DNA from 2 places in the Staphylococcus sp. GDY8P57P genome. Region 1 is predicted to be linked to the other one. Evidence: riboswitches for the same ligand, from Rfam matches in the RefSeq annotation. Region 1 holds a riboswitch; the other holds the start of a gene.

Region 1 (3,219 bases):
CCAATAATAAGCAAAGACCACCTAATAGTTGAGTGGATTGTTCATGATGCGATTGACCTGTTTCTGGTAAAGATGATTGCGTCGTCGTATGCTGGTTTTCTTGCTTTTGATCTGATTGAGACGAAGGTACTTCATTAGATTTAACGTTACCAACATAGTAAGTATTTAATTCACGTGCACAATCTACGGAATTGACTTTTGACGCTGCTTTTTGTCGGTCATCTAATTCAGCGGCATTCGCAATACCGTGTTCAACATATGTTTCTCCACTTTGAAGTCGATTGAAGTTACTGTATCTATCATTTTTATATTCGACTTGGCCATTTTTATAAACTTTATAGACACCTATACCAGCATTTGCCTTATTGTGGCTTTCAATTTTGAAATAGTCCCCTTTATCAATTGCTTTGTCAAAGTTTTGTAAATCTGGATTACCACCACTATTTGATAATGCTTCCGAAGCAATTTCTTGTGCATTGTCTTTCGTCACTACATCAGTTGCGAGTGCATGTTGTCCGTTAAAAGCAGATAATATTACCGTACTTGTTAAAAGTGTTGACGCAAATAGAGAAACCTTCACCACAATGAAAACCCCATTTCATTATTTATCTTTTACAACGTTAGTGTAACACTCAGATTTAATTAAAATAGGGGATTAAAGTAAACCATATTGAAACTTTAAATTAGCTTAAAGAACGGCGTATTTGTAAAGTTAAATTTACAATAGTGATGTTTTAATGACTATAAGCGATTGTTTATATAACATGCATAGTTATCAACTTACCATTTCTTTTTAGAAAAATAAGGAATCGACCATGCCATCAGTAAAGTGAATATCAAGTGTGCGACCATCCATAAGGCATACGCTACCCAATTAAATTGGAACAGTGAACGTTCAGCCAACGTAATAAGTAATGGGTATAAGATTAGAAAAATAATCATTAATAAGAGATAACTTAATTTGTATAAAGGTTTGAATAACAGATAAATGATTAGAAACGTTATGTAAATACAAAATCCAATAATGATATGAATTAAAAGTTCTAAAATAAGTGGTGTCTTATTAGGATCTGCGATGAAATCAATGTTGATTAATAGCAAAGTAAGGTGTGTCGTATGCATCACCACATCCATGACAAACATGATAAGTAATAATAAAATACTAATGAACAATGCACTAAGTAAGTGATAGCTGTAACGAAACATAATCATCAACCCTTCGAATGTGTTTAACAAGCTATTCCCTACAGTAAAACAACTTACACATTTTAAAAATTTAGAATATTTAAAAAATGATATTGACCCAAGCTTGATCCAATGCTAATATAATATCAATTCAATAAAACTTGTTAACTCTTATCAAGAGTGGTGGAGGGATGTGCCCTGAGAAGCCCAGCAACCGTCGTGTAACGAAATGGTGCTAATTCACATAAAGTAGACAATACTTTAAGAGATGAGAGAAAGTGTATCGATACTTTCTCTTAAATAATAGAAAGTATTTTTTTATGTCTTCTAACTATTTAAGAGTTGAAGTGTAGTTGAATCATTTTAAAAAAGAGGTGTCGATATACATGAGAAAATGGTTAAGTATGATCAGTATTTTAGTTTTAATTATCGTGTTAGCAGGATGTAGCAAAGATAAAGAGGATGATAAGAAAATCACAGTTGCTGCTTCACCTGCACCCCATGGAGATGTGTTGAAGAAAGCTAAAGAACAATTAAAGAAAAAAGGTTATGATCTAGAAGTTAAAGAGGTTAATGATTATAAAGTACCAAATAAATTATTAGATAAAGGCGATGTAGATGCTAACTTCTTCCAACACGTACCGTATCTAAAAGCTGAGAAGAAAAGTCATGGCTATAAAATAGAAGAATTAGGTAAAGTATTTACAACGCCAATGGGTGTCTATAGTAAAAAATATAAACATTTGAAAGATATTCCTGAAGGATCAACAATCTATGTTTCAAATAACCCTGCAGAGGAAGGACGATTTTTATCTTTCTTTGTAGATGAAGGTCTGATTAAGTTGAAAAAAGGTGTCAAAATTGAAGACGCCAAGTTTGAAGATATTGCAGAAAATAAAAAGAATTTAAAATTTAATCATCAGCAAGGGGCTGAGTTTTTACCTAAAACATATAAAAACGGTGAAGGTGCAGCAGTTATTATGAATTCTAACTATGCCATCGATAATGGTTTAAAACCGTCTAAAGATGCAATTGTAATGGAAGGTAAATCATCACCATTTGCCAACATTATCGCAGTTCAAGAAGGACATAAAAATGATAAGAAGTTCCAAGAATTATTAAAAGTCATGCAATCTAAAGAAATTAAAGACTATATTAAAAAAGAATATGGAGACGATGTCATTCCTTACGAAAGTAAATAATCCTATATCTTTATTGGGGGAGTGGGACGACGAATTTAAAAAGAATTCTGTCCCACTCCCTCATTTTTTTAATAAATATGTATCATCAAAAAAACTAAAAATAGCAAATTATAATTATTTTTGATTATTCAGAAAATATTTACAAATCTGACAATTATTAGTAAGATATTGAATATTATCAATGAAACATTGTTTATTAAGATGGCCGGAGACTTTTCAAAGAGAGGGATGTAAAAGGGATGGTCGATTATGGGAGGATGAGTCAATATGAGTAAAGCAGAGGAATTAATACAAGAAGATGGGAAGTACTTTGCGGCATCAGGAAGAATTAAATATTACCCATTAGCCATTGATCATGGTTACGGTGCGACACTCGTAGATGTGGATGGTAAAGAATACATTGATTTATTAGCAAGCGCGAGCTCGCAAAATGTAGGGCATGCACCTAAACCGGTAATTGAAGCGATTCAGAAACAAGCTGAGAAATTGATTCATTATACACCTGCATATATGTATCATGAACCAGCAGTGAAATTATCTAAGAAACTATGTGATATTGCGCCAGGTGATTATGAAAAACGTGTGACGTTTGGATTGAGTGGATCTGACGCCAATGATGGCATTATTAAATTTGTAAGAGCGTATACTGGTCGACCGTATATCATTAGTTTTACAAATGCATATCATGGTTCAACATTTGGGTCACTATCGATGTCAGCCATTAGCTTAAATATGCGCAAGCATTATGGTCCTTTATTAAATGGCTTTTATCATATTCCATTTCCAGATAAGTATAGAGGTATGTATGAACAACCTAATCCTAATACAGTAG
Region 2 (3,219 bases), on a different contig from region 1:
GTACGTGTTGGAAATAGTTCGCGTCTAGTTCACCTTTATCTAACAATTTGTTTGGTGTTGTGTAATCGTTAATTGTTTTAATTTCTAGATCATAGCCCTTCTCTTTAAGTAAAGGTTTCGCTTTTTCTAGAATTTCAGCGTGTGGTGCTGGAGATGCACCTACAACGATTTTCTTATCTTTGTCACCACTACCATTGCCACAAGCTGCTAAAACGACAGTTAATGTTAGTACTAAAATTAAGCTTAAAAGTTTTTTCATTAAATCATTCCTCTTTTCTTTTAGCGTTTGTCAATTTTATTTGTAATCCAATCCCCAATAAATTGGATTATAAATACGATAATTAAAATAAATACAGTTGAAACTAAAATGACATCATTTTGGTTACGCGTAAATCCTGTTAAGTAAGCTAAGTTACCTAAACCACCTGCACCAATAACACCTGCAATTGCAGTAGATCCAACTAATGCGATTGCTGTTACGGTAATACCTGAAACGAGTGCTGGCATTGCTTCTGGTAATAGTACTTTACGAACAACCGTCCAAGTACTTGCTCCCATTGACCAAGCCGCTTCTATAACACCTTTATCTATCTCTTTAAAAGCAATTTCAACTAATCTTGCATAGAATGGCGCTGCGCCGATGACTAATGCTGGTAAAGCACCCGTTGGACCACTGATTGTTCCGAGTAAGACACTTGTAAATGGAATTAATAACAAGATTAAGATGATAAATGGAATTGCTCGGAACAGGTTAACTATAAATGAAACGATACTATAAAAGACTCTAGCACCTTTCGAATTACTCTTGGCTGATAGAAATAAAAGTACACCTAAAATCAAACCAAAAATAAATGCGAAAATCGTCGACACAATAGTCATATAAAGCGTTTCATAAATGGCTTGCCATACTTCTGGCCACTGGACGTTAGGCATTGTAATCATCTCTTTAAAAATATCACCGTATGATTTATCCATGCTTAACCACCTCCACATTTACATGTTGCTGATGTAAATCTTCTTTAAATGTCTCAAATTCTGTTTCAGCAATATGTGGTATGTGAACCACTAAGAAGCCTACTGCACCGCCACGTGTGTTTTTAATATTTGCCTCAAGAATATTGATATCAATGTTATGTGTTTTACTTATGTACGAAACAACGGGTTCTGTCGTATTATCACCATTGAAATTAAGTCTAACGATATAAGCATCTGAATCTAACGGTTCAAGATGTTGGATAGATTCTTCAAAATCATCATCTAAATCATCTTTCACGAAGCGTTTAGTCACTTCGTGTTGTGGATTTTCAAATACTTGCGTTACTTTACCTTGCTCTATCACACGTCCGCTTTCCATAACTGCTACTTCATCACAAACACGTCTGATAACGTGCATTTCATGTGTGATGATCACAATTGTAAGATTTTCGCGCGCTTTAATCTTTAACAGTAAGTCTAATATTTCATCTGTTGTTTGTGGGTCTAATGCACTAGTAGCTTCGTCACATAATAGAACATCTGGTGCGTTTGCCAAAGCTCGTGCGATGCCGACTCTTTGTTTCTGACCACCTGATAATTCAGAAGGATAAGCATTTTCTCGTCCCTTCAAACCAACAAGATCAATTAATTCTCGTGCTCTTTCAATTGCTTTACCTTTAGAGTATCCTGCAATTTCTAACGGGAACATAATATTGCGAAGTACCGTTCTTGACCATAATAAGTTAAAGTGTTGGAATACCATACTTACTTTTTGACGTTTTTTTCTTAATTCTGCTTTTGAAAGTTTGTTAATATTATCGCCATCTATAATAATATCGCCAGATGTAGGCGCTTCTAGATTATTGAACATTCTAATTAACGTACTTTTACCAGCACCAGAGAATCCGATAACTCCAAAAATAGAGCCCGTTTCTATATTTAAGTTAACGTGATCAACTGCTAGTACATCCTTATCTTTTGTGTGATAGCGTTTAACAACTTGATTTAACTCAATCACGTTTAGTGCCTCCTTAAAATTCATTATGTAATTAAAAAAATGCTTTCTCACTTTAGATTAAGTTGAGAAAGCATTGATTCATCTTTCTCTCATCTTCTAAAGTAATTAACTTTATGTGAATTGGCACCATTTCTAATATTAGACGGTTGCCGGGCTTCATAGGGCACATCCCTCCACCTCTCTTGATAAGAGTTTTCGCACTATTTAATTAATTTATATCCTACCATTGCACTATAATTTCGTCAACAATTATTTTAATTTTTCTAACAAATAAGGTACAGATTGAAATGCATAAATTCTATCTACCTCTATGTCCTTATTCATAACAATTAGAACAGGTACTGACATAATTTTGTTACGTTCACTATATTTAGGATGGTAATTCAAATCGATTTTTTTAACGGGTAAATGTAGTATTTCATTCGCAATATCGAGCATTCGCTCAGACATTTTACATGTACCACACATCGGTGTGTATCCGAAAATGAGGTGTTTATCTTTATTAAAATTCTCACTAATATCTTCAATTTCTATAGATTTACTCATGCATGATTACTAACCTTTCAGTCGTTAAATTGGGAATTAGACGTTTTTCTTTACGTACTGTAAAGCCATGTTTACTCAATACATGCGCAAGATAGTTCTTGGGACATCTAGCAACTTCACAATATGTTTTATCAACATAAATGTGTTCACATTCACTAAGATGACGTTTAAACCACTTTCTTATCTTTTCACCTTCGTCATCTGAATCTGCTAGCACAAAGACTTGCTTGTCATATAATGTTTCAATCATGTCATCTAATTTATCAATACTCATTGTACCATGCGTACAAATAATATTGATAGGTTCAGCGATGACTTGTTGTACTCTCTTCTTATCAGATTTGCCTTCAACAATTATAACTTTATTTAAAATTGCCATGTTAATCCACCTTCTAAGTCGATAATAAACAATCAGTTACTTCTTCACAGAACGCGCATACCTTAAACATCATTTACAATTACTTAACAATGTACGCAATTATAGACGCCATACCAAACTGAGATGATTACTTTATAGATAAAAAGACAAAATAAAAACTCCATGATCGCAATCAAGGAGTTTAAATTAATTATTCACCAATCATTTCTTTATATTGATCAGCTGATAATAATTCATCTAATTGACTTTCATCGCTAAGTTCAACTTTAACCATCCATGCTTTCTCATATGGTGATTCGTT

Evidence for each region. A riboswitch is a leader RNA that binds a small molecule or an ion and turns the genes downstream of it on or off. The one in region 1 is predicted to bind S-adenosylmethionine.
Region 2: it holds a riboswitch for S-adenosylmethionine, as region 1 does, so the genes downstream of both, KA878_RS02535 (methionine ABC transporter ATP-binding protein) here and KA878_RS07205 (MetQ/NlpA family ABC transporter substrate-binding protein) in region 1, are expected to answer to the same signal.

Annotation. Positions count from the first base shown of each region.
Region 1 covers NZ_JAESLK010000019.1:64,606-67,824, forward strand. Annotated here, with positions in the region: gene KA878_RS07195 (cell surface protein) at 1-583, opposite strand, end outside; gene KA878_RS07200 (hypothetical protein) at 781-1,206, opposite strand; SAM riboswitch class I at 1,354-1,460, shown strand; gene KA878_RS07205 (MetQ/NlpA family ABC transporter substrate-binding protein) at 1,572-2,387, shown strand; gene KA878_RS07210 (aspartate aminotransferase family protein) at 2,655-3,219, shown strand, end outside.
Region 2 covers NZ_JAESLK010000006.1:17,202-20,420, reverse strand. Annotated here, with positions in the region: gene KA878_RS02545 (MetQ/NlpA family ABC transporter substrate-binding protein) at 1-259, opposite strand, end outside; gene KA878_RS02540 (methionine ABC transporter permease) at 280-975, opposite strand; gene KA878_RS02535 (methionine ABC transporter ATP-binding protein) at 968-1,993, opposite strand; SAM riboswitch class I at 2,080-2,185, opposite strand; gene KA878_RS02530 (thioredoxin family protein) at 2,243-2,539, opposite strand; gene KA878_RS02525 (toprim domain-containing protein) at 2,532-2,918, opposite strand; gene gcvH (glycine cleavage system protein GcvH) at 3,109-3,219, opposite strand, start outside.